3 regions of the Glutamicibacter sp. MCAF14 genome follow, and region 3 is predicted to be linked to each of the others. Evidence: predicted binding sites of a transcription regulator. Region 3 holds the regulator's gene; each other region holds the start of a gene.
The links. The regulator LexA, encoded in region 3, represses DNA repair genes until DNA is damaged. The targets are predictions, from matches to a motif close to TCGAACANNTGTTCGA.
Positions count from the first base shown of each region.

Region 1 (4,975 bases), on a different contig from region 3:
CGGGCCCTGCAGCACCCGAACAAAACCACCTTCTTGGTCGGTAGCCACCCATACCGGCAAGTCCGCCGGCACGTTGGCTTCCAAGCTCTGCGTAATTTGCTGAACCTTGGCGGAAGTCTGCTTCACAGACAACTGCGAGCGCCCGCGCAGGAACACATTGGAAATTCCCTGTTTCTTCAGCGCAGAAATTTCAGCTGCACTCGCTCCCGTCGCCGGGACACCAGCCATCACGAGGCTGGAAGCCTGTTCGCTGACGCTTAGTTCGTTTGCCAATGCTTCGGCCTGCTCACGCGGTGAAGGTTGCTGGCTCTGCGTGGGCATCGTGTCGAGGTGGCTGCTAGATGCGCTGCTCTGGCTGGGAGCAGTTGGCTGCGCAGGAGCCGTCGGATCACTGGAGCTGTTGACACTGGTCGTTGGCGTGCTCGGAGCCGGTTTTCCTGCATTCGGCGCACTGCAGCTAGCGAGCATCAGCGTCATCAGCATTCCGGCTGACAAGAGCTGCTTGGCACGTGTTGTCATGCGATCATCTTCCCATCGAAATCTGCGAGGTTCCCGAAGAAGACTCGACGATGCGCTGTCCTTTGGCTGGCCCTAGGCCTGAACCACCAAGAGCTCGTCCCAGTCCGTGGTGCAACGCTGTGAAATGTGTTCACGTTTCATCGACCATTCAGGGCTCTTAGCCATTCCTGCATGCCCCAGGCCGATGGACTTGGCTCCGAAGCGAACGGAAATATCTTGAACTACCGAGGAGACATTTTCTTGTTCTTCGGCAGCCGGATCCGTGCTCTGTCCAAAGAGATCCAGCTGTTGTTCTCCGGGTGAATCACTAAGCCCTGAAAGGATCACTCCCCCGCGGACGTAGTCAATTCCCGGCTGCATCAGGTCGCGCATCGCAGCAATGGCCAGCTTGCTGAGCAGAATGGGATCCCGTGTCGGCCGGGGCAGGCGCACCTGTGCGCTCGGGAAGGACGCTTCTCCCCGGGCGAATCGGCTCGTTCCCGCGGTCACGGTGAGCAGTGCTGCATATCGGCCTTCGCGAGCCAGCCGGCTGGCGGCCTTTTGCGCATAGATCGACATGACTTCTTCCATTGCCTCATGGGTTCGTACCGGAGTGGAGAAGGAACGGGTGAACATGACTTGGCCGCGGTCCGCTCGTTCTTCCACCGGTCCGATGCAACGCTGCCCATTGAGTTCGAAGACCGTTCGCTGCAAGACGACCGAAAACTTCTTGCGGATCGCCAGCGGATCAGCTGCCTGCAGGTCCGCGATGGATTCAATACCCATCGCTGCCAGCTTGGCACCGGTCTTGCGGCCCACTCCCCAGACATCGGTCACCGGCACTCGGTGCAGAATATTCTCCAGCACTTCGGGGTCCATGAGCTGCTGGACGCAGACTCCGCCAAGTCCCGGATTGTGTTTGGCGATATGGTTGGCCAGCTTCGCCAGGGTCTTGGTTGATGAGACGCCAACACACACCGGCAAGCCAATGCTCTGGTCAATGGCAGCACGGATTTGGGCGGCAACACTGCGCACCTGTTCCAGATTGCCTTCCAGCCCGACGAAGGACTCGTCGATGGAGTACACCTCGTGCCAGGTTCCATAACGACCTAGCAATTCCATGACGCGGGCGGACATGTCGCCGTACAGCTCATAGTTGCTCGAACGCACCGCAAGGTTATGGGAGTCCATATAGCGCTGGACCTTGAAGAACGGCTCCCCCGTAGGAATACCCAGATCCTTGGCTTCCTGGGAACGAGCGACCACGCAGCCGTCATTGTTCGATAGCACCACAACCGGGCGATTGCGCAGCGAATAGTCGAAGGCCCGCTCGCAGGAGACGTAGAAGTTATTCACATCCACCAGGGCCACGTGATCAGCGGACATGATGCAGGCACCTGGTAATCACGCCGAAGACGTTGACTTCATCGCCTTCGGTCAGCACCACAGGCAGCGGCGATTCATCGCTGAGCAGCCCGACTTCTTGGCCATCGTTCTGCCAGCGGCGCACCAGCATCTGCCCGTTGAGGTTCACGATCACCACAGAGCCATGGCGCACGGAGAGCGAACGGTCCACGATTACTTCATCGCCGTCATGGATTCCTGCTGATTGCATGGCGTTGCCGGAGACGCGCATGATGAAGGTGGAAACCCGGTCACGCACCAGCAAACGGTTCAGATCCAGGCCGCCGTCGAAATAATCGCGGGCTGGCGAGGGGAATCCCATTGCAGAGACCGCTTGGACCGGTCCATGGCTGGCACCCGGAGGCATCATTTCTTGTTCGTCAGCCACACCCACCACTCCCTGCTGAAAGCTAGTACAAATATTCGAATACTTGATTGTATCGTGTTGCGGCGCAGCACTTCACCTCCAGCGGACTCCCCGTTTGGGTTCGGCAAGACAGTACTTCAACACCACGGGTCAGAGGTGGCAGAAATTATTGGAACCGTTGAAGGAAGGATCTCCTTTACCTGATGCCTGGCTCGCGCGCTGAGCCATGATTTCAGTGATCGGAGCTCGTTCAGGCAACAGCCCCGGAGTGAAATGCTGCGTAGCGGCGACTCATCGATTCGAGATAGGACTTTGTCCGTTCCTGCGCTTGAGCAATACAAGGCTCAAGGCGATAGCCAGTAGCGTCCCGGCACCGGAAAAGATGATAACCAGCTGGGCAGGCTCAACAAACAACCCCGGGGTCCCGACAAGATATCCCAGCGCAACCATGATGTTGATCATCATCCGAAGCTGGGCCCACGCCGCACCATGCCGGGATTCTGGCACGTAGTCGTAGATCGCCGTTCGCACCCCAGTATTATGCAGCCCGTTGCCCACTCCGCCCAGTAAGAAGACCACAGCCAGACCCGCAGGATTAGCCCAAAGCCCCTCAACCAGAATTGCGGCTCCGACTCCAGCACCACCGAGCAGGATCGGCAGCGCGTTGCGCGCGCCAAACCGCTGGTTGCCGCCAACCAGCGAACCGGCCACAGCTCCCAGCGACCAAGCCCCCAGCAGTACCGCGTACCCGGTGTCCGTGGCGGTCACTTCACGCAGATAGAACACCCCGGCCACCCCCTCGGCAGCCGTGAACAACACAATGGCCGCCATTGGAAGCAACAGCACACGCAGACGCCAGTCGTGCAGCAAGACCGCGGTGCTTCGTGCAGCAGCGGCCGCATGCGGCGCGGTAGGCGCGGCGGACGCAGCAGTTTCATCCGGATTCGAGCGCTGCGAAGAAAAGAGCAGCACCGCCGCCACGGCGAGGATCACGAAACCTAACGCCGCGCACCACAGCGCAACACCCAGGCCACGTGCTGCAAAAACGAAGGAAGCAACGGCAGGGGCAATGATGCCGGCCAGCGAGGTCGCCACCACAAGAAAGCTGCTGGCCCGGGCGACGCTGAATCCCCCGCGGATTCGTGGGATGAGTTTGAAGATCACTGCACCGTTGACGACAGCGCAAACGCTGGCCACGGACATCAGAGCCAAGCTGGCAATGATGCTTCCGGCCAGCGCCATGGCTGCAAATACCAGTACGTGCAGACCTAGATTGATGATCCATACGCGCCAAAGCGCAGAACCGTCCACCCAGCGCCCCACCCAAGGAGCAAAGACCACCGGAGGCACCAGCCCTGCCAAGAATAATGCGGTGACGCCCCATGACCCCAGTTCGTCTGCCGCTGCAAGGGTCAAAGCGAAAACGGCCATGCCCTCGCCGAGCATGGAGAAGAAGGCCACGGCAGCAAAGATCACGCAACGCGCTGACGCACCCATGCTCCTCCTGCCTTTGACCACTTGACGGTTGGCCAACTCGATCGACTCCCGCCAAAGTCCTAGTCTAGAGGCAGAAGAATTCACGCCACCTACTGCAACGCACCCAAGGAGTCTCGTGAAGGTATTACTGGTCAGCTGCGGAGATGTCGCTACCGAAGCCGGACTGCGTTTCCACGCCCATGGCCATGAGGTCACTGCCTGGCGCCGCCAGGCAGACAAGCTCCCTGGCCAATTCACAGGCCACAGCGTGGACTTGCTCGTGCCTGCTAAGTGGCCGGCCATCGACCCGGAAACCGACATCGTGGTACTGACCCCCGTTCCGGTCACGCGCGACGCTGAAGGCTACCAACGCAGCTACTTGAACGTGGCCAAGGAGCTGGCTACCCGCGTCGCGGCGGACTGCCCGAAGCTGCGACGTTTCATCTACGTCTCCTCCAGCGCCGTCATGGGCGGTGAAGCAGGTCAATGGGTCGATGAATCCGCGCCGTTGGCTCCAACCCGCGAGACTTCGAAGGTCTTGGCGCAGACCGAAATCGCGCTCGCCGGCAGCGGATTGCCAGTGACCATTTTGCGAGCCTCTGGAATTTACGGACCGGGACGCACCCGCCTGATCGACATGGTTCGCTCAGGCACTGCGCAGCTGCCAATACAGTCGCACTGGACCAATCGCATCCACCGCGATGATCTGGCCCAAGCCATAGTCCATGTCGCCGCTCTTGGCGAGCAGGCAGCGGAACTGTATCTGGCCAGCGACAGCGCCCCGGCTCAGCTCGGCGAGGTCTACGAGTTCCTTGCCAAGCAACTCGACCTACCCGTACCGCCAGGTGCCTCCGAAGCGCCGACACGTAGGGCTGCGGACCGGCGGCTGGATAATGCTCGACTGTTAGCTAGCGGATTACAGCTCGAATATCCCAGCTATGCCCAGGGATATCGCCACATCCTCGAAGGAACTTCCACTCGTCACCAGTAAATTGGCTGGTTGCCGATGAACTGAAATTCGGATCCGCACCGAGTATCTTAAGGGCACCCCAGCCATCAAGCCGGGATACCCCGTGGCGCTGCCCTTCGTTCACGACAGAGAGAGGCGCGAAAGCGCTTGTGCGAATTGTGGTCCTGAATCCCCAAAAGACAAACCGGCTTGCGGTGCATCGAAATGATGCACCGCAAGCCGGTTCTCTTTTCGTTCCGGGTGTGGACCGAAACGCCTAG
Region 1 is NZ_JBFREO010000005.1:132,519-137,493, forward strand. It holds gene AB4Y71_RS12640 (glycoside hydrolase family 3 N-terminal domain-containing protein) at 1-519, opposite strand, end outside; gene AB4Y71_RS12645 (Y-family DNA polymerase) at 592-1,884, opposite strand; gene AB4Y71_RS12650 (LexA family protein) at 1,874-2,290, opposite strand; gene AB4Y71_RS12655 (MFS transporter) at 2,561-3,766, opposite strand; gene AB4Y71_RS12660 (NAD-dependent epimerase/dehydratase family protein) at 3,882-4,736, shown strand; gene AB4Y71_RS12665 (NAD(P)/FAD-dependent oxidoreductase) at 4,972-4,975, opposite strand, start outside.
Region 1: a site for LexA is predicted at 2,314-2,329, ahead of AB4Y71_RS12650 (LexA family protein). Genes of this name have one in related genera too.

Region 2 (4,975 bases), on a different contig from region 3:
CACGGCTTCGGCCCATGCAGCGGCGGTTAGTGCGGTGTTGCGCAGTAGGCCAGCCTCTCGCGCCGTCTCGGTCACATCGACTAGTGCGCCGTCCTGGTAGGCCTGTGCGCGAGTGTAGGAGTGAATAACTTCCCAGTCATCCGTGTTCAGTTCGTTTTCGGTGCTCATGGTGAGCGCCCCTTTCGTTCGGTTGTCTTGATCGGACAATATTATTATAGGCAGACTTGAAAGAATATTGCAACCCCACTTGCAATATTCTTTCAAGTCTGCCTATAATGGTTATGCCCGATCAAACAACAACCGAAAGGACACGAAAATGACTCGTGAACGCGGAGCAATCGCAAAGGTTCTAAACCCAGAGGTTCTAGTCAACCTAGGACGCAAGGCACTGGCTGAGAAGTACGGCGCGGAGGAAGCCGAAGCAATGCAAATCGGCCCCGGCCCAACGCCTCAGATGATCTTCACGGTTGATCTGAAAACGGCGGCAGTCGTGAACGGCGAAGGCATTGGACACATCGAAACCGAAACCGGAAAAATCGCGGTCGAGCTGTCCACCCCGTTTAGCTTCTTCCCCGTAGAGCTTGACCTAGGCGACTTGGGCGAGGCAGTGACCGAAACGGAAATCGACCTAGCGGACGGAATCCGAACCTTCGGATCGAGGCTAGACGGAAATCATCACCTATGGTTCAACCGCTACGAAGGCAAGTAGGAACAAACAGCTAGGGCCGGGAAACCGGCCCTAGCTGGCCCCACCGATTCTAGGAAGTAGGAAACATGGAAACGCCGCACATCATCGAAGATGCCCACCTGCTAGCGCTCATAGCCGAGGCCGAAAAGAACGTTGAAGAAGAACTGAAGGGCCGCGACCCCGAATGGCCTTCTTGCGCCGCCATAGCCTACGCGGAAATGGCCGAAACCTGCCGCCGCTTCCTGCGACTCCCCCACGCCCCCTAGCGCCGTCACAAGATAGTCTCACCTTCCCGAAAAGGATCTAACCACCATGAACACCCGAATAACTCCCGAAGAAGCCGCAGAGCTAGCAAATATCCCGGTCACCTCATTTCGCCAGCGCATGACCAGACTCAACGACACACCCAACGATCTAAGAGCACCCAAAAAGCCCGGAGAGCGCGCCCGGAGCTACGACGCTAAAAAAGTTACACAATGGATCGCGGACGGAATGCCCACCAAAACAGGCCCAAAAAACGCACCTCGGCCAACCGCCAAAAATGCCACTACCTACACCGCAACAGCCACCCGCTCAGGTCACCAAATTTCCGCACACTTCGCAGAGATTGACCTCACCGTGAGCGCCCGAACCGCTACCGAGCTTGAAGCACTCGCACAACAAAAAATAGCGGAAAGATTCAAAACCACACCGGCCAAAGTTCAAATCAACCTCAAATTCGAACTACCCACAAAAGCCCACGAACATCTAGACCAGCTCACCGAAGCTAAAGAACAGTTCAAAGAGATACACGCAAAGATCACTCAACTACAGCACGACACCGCCGCCGCGCTACTGGCCGCCGGTTGGAGCCATGCCGCCATAGCCGAAGTACTCGACGTTTCAAGCTCTCGCGTTTATCAAATCCTCAACACCAAATAAATGCCCGAGGGTAAAAAATAAAGTGTCACGTCCCCCAAAATCCGGCACAACCAAAACCCAAAACTAGAGCGCTCGCCGGTAACGGTAAGCGCTCTAGTTCTATGCGTGGGCAGTCGCTAGTTCGTCCCAGTGCGTTGTGTACCTCGGACTAAGCATGTTGCGGCGCATCTGCCATTCAGGAGCCGTGCGCAACCCCGCCAAGCCAAGCCCTAGACTGTGCGGCCCGTGACGGTGCTTAATTTCCTCGATCAACGGCCCAATGGCCTTTTCCTCATGCGCAGACACAAAAGGCTCTAAAAACGGCTGCTGGCCCCGTTTACGGAGGTCTGTAAGCATGATCCCCGCCCGAACATAATTCACCCCTGCCAGGATTTGCGGCAAAAGCTCTTTAGCGGCCTTAGCCAACACCACCGGATCAGCACTAGCGCCGGGCAATCTCACGGTGATAGTCGGCTGATGCTGCTGCTTGGTGCTGTGAAAACTCGTCATAGCCCACGCCGTGAGCAACCGCGCTTGCTTCTGGTGACGGTGCAGCTTGGCTGCTGCTTGCTGCGCGTACATGCCTAAAACTTGCTCCATCCCCGTTCGACTCGTCACCGGCTGAGCGAAAGCACGCGAAAAAATAAGCTGCCCCTTCACCTCCTGCGGCTCTTCCAAGGGAATGCAGCGCACCCCGCGAAGCTCTAAAACAATTCGCATCTGAACGATAGAGAACTTATCTCGGATCATGATTTCGTCCGAGTCCCGTAGATCCTTGATAGTCCAAATCCCAATGCCCTCTAACCGCTTGGCGGTGCGCTCGCCGATACCCCATATTTCTTTTGCCGGGAGTCGGGATATCAGGGCTTCGGTGGTGGCTTGGTCGGCGCGATCCCATACGCATACGCCGTGCAGCTCGTGAATATGCTTTGCGGCGTTGGTGCTGAGTTTTGCCAGGACTTTTGTTTTAGCTATGCCGACGCTGACCGGTAGGCCGGTGAGCTTAAGAATTTCGTTTTTGATGTTTTGGCCGAGTTGTTGCAGCTTGTCTGGCGTGCCGTGGACTTCAAGAAATGCTTCGTCCACGCTGTAGATTCCTAGCCGGTCGGTATAGCGGCCCAGAATGCTCATAACACGCTCGTGCATGTTGCCTATGTGCTCGTAATTGGATGATCTGGCGATCAGCCCCCAGCGGTCAGCATTGGCCGCTAACTGGAACCAGGGCGTGCCCATAGCTATCCCCAGGTCTTTAGCTTCTTGAGAGCGTGCGACTACTGCGCCGTCATTATTGGAAAGGATAATAACGGCTTTATCGCGTAGCTCAGGCTCAAAAAGTCGGGCCATGCTCACATAGGCGTTATTGATATCTACGTGCGCCACATATGAAGTCATGATGCCGCCTAAATGAGTTTATGCAGTGAGCGGGTAACTACGCCGAAAATAGACAGTTCAGACAGTTCAGGAACGGTGATATCTGGGTGCTCGCTGTTCTCTGCTTTGAGGGTTACACCGGTTGGCGTGACTAGTAGGCGCTTGACGGTGCTTTGTCCGTCTAAGGTTGCTACGACGATATGGCCGTCTTTCGGCTCGATGCCGCGATCAATAATGATTTCGTCGCCGCTGTAGATTCCGGCCCCGGTCATCGAGTCCCCGGAAACGCGCATGATATAGGTGCTAGCCGGGTCGCGTATGAGAATTTCGTCCAAACTAATTTTTGTGGCTGAGTAACCATCTGAAGGTAGCGGGAATCCTGCTGGTACAGCTCCGGCAAATTCGGTTATTTGGTGGTGTGGCTGCGACTCGGCCCCATATACGCGTATTCGATCAATTATCATTACTTCCCCATTGGCTAGAACATAAATTCTAGTCCATTAGGTTAGAACACGCTTCCGACATATAGCGTTCAGGGGTTTTGTCCGGGTTGGCCTGTAGCGTTGAATTATCTAACTATTAGGAGAATCCCTTGTTCGCAAAAGCCCTTATCCCCTCCGCAAATGGTCTTTCCCTTCCCCTCGTGATTGCGGTTCTTCCCGCGACTGACAAAACAACCGTTGACGCACTTCACAGCGTGGGTTGGAAAACCTATGGAAACGAATGCAAAGTGCCAGGCGCTCAGCTCACAATCACGGATGGCTTTGTTTTGTCCGTCAACGGCCTGGACTTCATTAAAGATTCAGTGAACCCAGCCGCTCCCGCTGGTTGGTGGGATGCCGTTTCAAAAATGAATGATCATGTCCTCGCGCTTGTGGTCGGCTCGGGTCATATTGACCTTCAATCACCGCAGCTTGCCGCCGAGTTTGCCGAACTAGTCGATAACCAAGACACAGCATTTTCGCTGGTTCCCCTTGTCCACCAGTAGCTAACGCGAGGCATCCATGATCCCTGATCTTCTAGACGAATTTCTCAATCCTTCCCAAGCGGATATCCCCCCATTCTTTGAACCCGGCTGGAACATCTGGATATGGCTAGGGCTTTGGGCACTGTTGGCCCTGTCTGCCTTCGTCGCATCCCGCGCCCAGGATTGGTGGGCAATGTCAGATTCGCTCTACGGAGTCCCCGCAGCCGCAGCCAAAGGCGGCGCTGTCATCGTCACTCTCGCGGCCCTATACGCCTTATTCACGCTTCCATTCACGATGTTCCGACACACTGAAACCTGGGCCTCATTCTGGCTGCTCTTAGTTGCCCTTGTGGCGCTCGCCGCGGTGGTCTTTTTCGCTCGCGCATTTGAGATTGTCCTCGATTATGACCGTCGCTTAGCTGTAGCGCCGTGGGCCGTGGCGGTGCTGCTGCCGGTGCTGGGAATCATTGCCGCGATTAATGAAGCGTTTACCAAGTTTGCCGGTCAGATTCCTACATCAGTAGCGGGGCTAATGGGCATTGTCAGCCTCGCCACCATCGGGATTATCATCTTCTTCATTTATGCAGCGGCCACCTCTCGGAGGTAAAAGCCGCTTCAAGCAAGGGGCCGGGCTAAACACGAAAATGTGTTTGACCCGGCCCCTTTTCAGTTCTGCAACCTATTCAGTTTCTTCTGCCGCAGCTCGGTTAGCTCTGGCTCTGTCTGTGCGGCTTGCAGCGTATCCCCGAAACCAAGCTTTCTGCTTAGTTTCGCTTTCGTCGCTGCCACTTTCATAGGGATTATCTCTAGGATGTTTGCCCTCTAGATAGGCTTGATATCCCTCAGTTTGTGCCTGGAAAATCAGGACGCTACCAGCTGTTCGGGACATTTTCGAATTCCTCCATTCGGGAATTGTTGGCTGCTTTGGCGTCTTGCGCCCAACCGTACATTTGGTGTCGGTATGAAGCCAACGTATGCCGCCCATTATTTGCGAACCACGATTGCAGCTCTTCGCTGCCGTACTTTTTCACGCGAGATACGGGGCCGCT
Region 2 is NZ_JBFREO010000016.1:20,326-25,300, reverse strand. It holds gene AB4Y71_RS17530 (DUF6573 family protein) at 1-168, opposite strand, end outside; gene AB4Y71_RS17525 (hypothetical protein) at 317-709, shown strand; gene AB4Y71_RS17520 (hypothetical protein) at 775-954, shown strand; gene AB4Y71_RS17515 (helix-turn-helix domain-containing protein) at 1,001-1,609, shown strand; gene AB4Y71_RS17510 (Y-family DNA polymerase) at 1,709-2,980, opposite strand; gene AB4Y71_RS17505 (LexA family protein) at 2,989-3,369, opposite strand; gene AB4Y71_RS17500 (hypothetical protein) at 3,552-3,947, shown strand; gene AB4Y71_RS17495 (hypothetical protein) at 3,964-4,533, shown strand; gene AB4Y71_RS17490 (ribosome modulation factor) at 4,606-4,815, opposite strand; gene AB4Y71_RS17485 (hypothetical protein) at 4,796-4,975, opposite strand, start outside.
Region 2: a site for LexA is predicted at 3,439-3,454, ahead of AB4Y71_RS17505 (LexA family protein). Genes of this name have one in related genera too.

Region 3 (4,975 bases):
AGCGTTCTGCAGAAGAAGCAGCCAGCATCTTGCGCGAGCGCCTGGACGTCGAAATCTTGTGCCAGGGCGAAGCCAGCATGAAATCATTGGTCGAGCAATTCAGCAGCGAACGGGACACCTGCCTCTTTGGAACCATGACCCTGTGGCAGGGCGTGGACGTGCCCGGTGATTCGTGCCGCCTGGTGATCATCGACAAGATCCCTTTCCCGCGCCCCGATGATCCTATCTCCAAGGCCCGTTCTGAGGACGTAGCCAAACACGGTGGCAATGGGTTCATGCAGGTTGCCGCGACGCACGCGGCGATCCGCCTGGCCCAGGGTGCTGGGCGCTTGATCCGCTCGGTTGGGGACAAGGGCGTTGTAGCGATCCTTGATTCGCGGATGGCCACGGCACGGTACGGAAGCTTCTTGAAAGCTACCTTGCCACCGATGTGGCCAACGGTTGATAAGAAGGTCATCTCCGGTGTTCTCAAGCGTCTGAACCCGGGCGAATAACAGCCATTGCCAACATATGATTCTGAGCTGCCCCTGGATAAGGGGCAGCTCAAGTCATTTAACCGCCAGCGGCTTGAAGGTTTCCTGATGCGCTAATGTCGGCATTAGAAGCGATAATTCTTGAGTCGGAAAGGCGCCATGGATTCCATGCAGGTATTGGCACATCAAACCGCGATCGATACCCACGCTCGCTTTGGGTATCGCCTCATGGGGTTGCCTGGAACGTGGATTGGACGCAGCTACAGCACAGCGCAACGATTGCTCGATGGAAGCATGCTCAGCGACCTCAACGGGCTCTCGCATCCCTTCAGTGAATGGAACTACTGGTGGCAAGCTCATTACCTGGATGCCATCATCGATGATGGTTACGCGTACCTGAATGAAGGCAACGACAAGCTGGCTGGCGAAGCACTGGCCCTGGCCAACGCCTTATTGCGTGGCATCCACCTGCGGAACTTCGGGGTCCTGCCCAACTATTTTTTCGACGATATGGCATGGCTGGCCCTGGCCAGCGAACGCTTGGTTCGGTTCACCCATGAGGCGTCCGGTAAGAAGAACAAGCATGCACAGCTGGCAGTGCGAGTGCTGGGCAAGCAGCTTCATCAAGGCAAGGATGATGTACTGGACGGTGGCCTGTACTGGTCCAGGAAGCGGGACTTCAAAAACACGCCCGCTAACGCGCCAGCGGCATTGTTCTTCGCCCGTACTGGACAGAAGGAAATCTCGCGTGAGCTTCTGCAATGGCTGGAAGCTAAGCTGTTCAGCTCTGAACACGGACTGTACTTGGACGGACTGCGGATAAATGAACGCGGACACCGGCTGGAACCAGCGGTCTACAGTTATAACCAGGGAACCGTCCTTGGTGCATTGCTTGAGCTCGGCGAACCTGCGGACCTGGCTCATGCCCAGGTGCTGATCAAAGCGACCGCGCAGTCCCTGGCCTCGGAATCAGGGGTGCTGGCATTCAACCATGGAGGAGATGGCAACCTGTTTGCGGGGATCCTCTGCCGCTATCTGGCTCTTGCCGCCACCGATGAGCGGTTGGAGGCCTCTAGCCGAGACACCGCCAAGACGCTGGTCATGGCGACCGCGCATCATCTAAAAGACCAAGAGCCACGCCGGCTTTCAGCAGCAGTGCAGCGTTGGATGATCTTCTGCGCCGCGGCCGGCCTCGAATCAAGCACTGGGCGCTAGCGCATTAAACGAAGATTGCGCTGGTGCCAAGCACCAGCGCAATCGAGGGGCAACTATTAGAGTGAGCGCATGACGGAGACTACACGTCCCATGATGGTTGCTGCATCGCCCAAAATTGGTTCGTAGCGCGAGTTTTGCGGAAGCAACCACGTATGCCCATCGCGCTGGCGGAACGTCTTGACCGTGGCTTCTTCGTCGAGCAGTGCTGCGACGATATCCCCGTTGTCTGCCGTCTGCTGGCGACGGACAACTACCCAGTCGCCATCGCAAATCGCAGCGTCAACCATTGAATCGCCGGATACCTTGAGCATGAACAATTCGCCATGTCCAACGAGCTGACGAGGCAACGAGAAAACATCTTCGACGGATTGTTCGGCCAGGATTGGGCCACCAGCGGCAATGCGACCTACCAGCGGGACCATGGTGGTGTCAGCGGAAGTGCTCAGCTCAATGATCTTGGCGTCTTCGTTGATGACTGGCTCTGCTGGTTTCGAAGCTTCAGCAGCCTCTGAATCTTCGGCCAGCTGCAGCGGGAGCAGGATTTCCATGGCGCGCGGACGGCGTGGATCGCGACGGATGTAGCCCAGCTTTTCCAACTGGCTCAGCTGGTGAGTCACGCTCGAAAGGCTCTTGAGGCCAACTGCGTCGCCAATCTCACGCATCGATGGTGGATAGCCGTTCTTGCCGATAGACCGCTGGATCGTCTCCAGGATCTTCTTTTGGCGAATCGTCAGCGAACGTGCATTCGATCGGGGAGTGCGTTGTGAAGCTGACATGAGATTTTGCCTTCCCTAGCAAATATTCGAAAGTTCGTAAGTCCAAACTGTCGGAGCTAGATGGTGTGATGTTTTCATTGCTCGTCTACTTCGAAATCTTAGTAGATAAGCGAGCTTCTTTCAAAGATTTGTTCGAAAACTTCTGGACAAGTTCTGCAAACCTCTGTTAGAACAGATATACGAAGTTAGAACAAGTTTTCGAATCGATAGTTTCGAATACACATTCGCATCACTTGAATTTTTGAGGAGACAAAGTCATGGCAACCGTCGCACTTGACTCAAATCAGACCCAGACGCCACTAAAGATCCGCATCAACCGCCGCGGATGGGCCGTGCTGGTTGGACTGCCTATTTTTGCACTCACCGTCGCAGCAGCGTTCTTCATCGCAATGTTTTCTTCCGACGCGCATGCTGCAGCGAACACTCCGGCGGGAATCGAAACCGTGGACGTCACCGTTATTCCAGGAGATACCCTGTGGAGTCTGGCCCGGGAATACGCCACTGGCTATGACATAACCTCCGCGGTCGACCACATCGCAGAATTGAACGCGTTGAACAGCAGCGAAATCCAGATCGGCGAGACCTTGTCCATTCCGGTCCTCGCTGGCTAGCTTGCACCACCTGCCTCAGGTTTGTTACCTGCCCTCGTAGCGGATTCACCTGCAGGCACACTGCGCACGTAGACTTGATGCGTGAATGACCGCAGTGAACTTTTGAGTCAGCTGCCCTTGCGTGAGAATCTCCGCGGGCTATCCCCTTATGGCGCACCACAAATTGATGTGCCCATTCAGCTGAACGTCAACGAGAACACCCATCCGTTGCCACCAACAGTCGTAGACGCCATTTCCCAAGAAGTGGCCAAGGCTGCGGCAACGTTGAACCGCTACCCGGACCGCGAATTCACCGAACTGCGTGAATTGCTCGCCGATTACCTGGGGCATTCGCTGACCAAGGAAAATATCTGGGCTGCTAACGGCTCCAATGAAATCCTTCAGCAAATCCTGCAAGCCTTTGGCGGTCCTGGCCGTTCGCTGATGAGCTTCGCTCCTACCTACTCCATGTACCCACTGCTTGCTAGTGGAACAGACACGTCTTACATTGCCGGAACGCGCGCTGCAGATTTCACCCTGTCCGCTGAATCCGCGGCCGCACAGGTGCGCGAGCACAAGCCGAATATCGTATTTCTCTGCTCGCCCAACAACCCCACCGGCACGGCGCTTGGCCTGGACGTCATCACCGAAGTGTATGAAGCCCTGAGCGAGCATGACGGCGTGCTGATCGTCGACGAAGCCTACGCAGAGTTCTCATTGGCCAGCACCAAATCCGCACTGACCTTGCTCGATGGCCGCCAGCGTTTGATCGTCTCGCGCACCATGTCCAAAGCCTTCGGGCTGGCCGGCGCACGCGTAGGCTATTTGGCTGCAGCTCCTGAAGTTACTGACGCGATCCGGTTGGTGCGGTTGCCGTACCACCTCTCGGCAGTTACCCAAGCGACCGCCATTGCCGCGTTGAAGAACATTGAGCTGTTGCTGGCCCAAGTTGAAGACATCAAGTCGCAACGCGACCGTATTGTCACCCGACTGAAGGAACTTGGCCTCAAGCCTTCGGTCTCCGATTCCAATTTCGTGTTCTTTGGTGGTGTTGAAGATCCCCATGCTATTTGGGAAGGGCTGTTGGAAGCCGGCATCATCATCCGCGACAATGGAATCCCGGGAACCCTGCGCGTCACTGCAGGAACCGAATCCGAAACCACAGCCTTCTTAGAACGGCTTGCCGAACTGCTCGGCTCACAGAAGTAATCCAAGACAAGCGAAGGAAGACATGTCTGCCGAATTGATTGGTGCACGCCGCGCCCGCATGGAACGCGTCACCAGCGAATCGTCCGTATTCGTTGAACTGGACCTCGATGGTACCGGTGTCTCTGAGATCAGCACCTCGGTGCCGTTCTATGACCACATGCTGACTGCGCTATCCAAGCATTCGCTCATCGACCTCACCGTGCGCGCCACCGGTGATACCCATATCGATGTTCACCACACGGTTGAAGACACTGCCATCACCATTGGTGAAGTATTGCGCGTTGCACTTGGCAATAAGGCCGGCATCCGCCGCTTCGGCACCTCCTATGCGCCACTGGATGAAGCACTGTCCCGCTCGGTCGTCGACGTGTCGGGCCGCCCATACCTGGTGCACTCCGGTGAACCAGCAGGCCAGGAATATCACCTGATCGGCGGTCACTTCACTGGTTCGATGACCCGTCACGTCTTTGAAGCCATCACCTTCCACGCGCAGATCTGCGCGCACATCGAGGTGCTCTCGGGTCGCGATCCGCACCATATCGTCGAAGCGCAGTTCAAGTCCTTTGCCCGCGCCCTGCGCGAAGCAGTAGAGCGCGATGAGCGCATGGGCGACAAGATCCCATCCACGAAGGGTGCCCTGTAAGTGGAAAAGAAAACTGTAGTTGTTCTGGACTACGGCTCAGGCAACGTGCGCTCGGCCGTGCGCGCTTTG
Region 3 is NZ_JBFREO010000003.1:42,728-47,702, reverse strand. It holds gene AB4Y71_RS05630 (ATP-dependent DNA helicase) at 1-494, shown strand, start outside; gene AB4Y71_RS05625 (glycoside hydrolase family 76 protein) at 633-1,688, shown strand; gene lexA (transcriptional repressor LexA) at 1,745-2,464, opposite strand; gene AB4Y71_RS05615 (LysM peptidoglycan-binding domain-containing protein) at 2,722-3,075, shown strand; gene AB4Y71_RS05610 (histidinol-phosphate transaminase) at 3,157-4,263, shown strand; gene hisB (imidazoleglycerol-phosphate dehydratase HisB) at 4,286-4,906, shown strand; gene hisH (imidazole glycerol phosphate synthase subunit HisH) at 4,907-4,975, shown strand, end outside.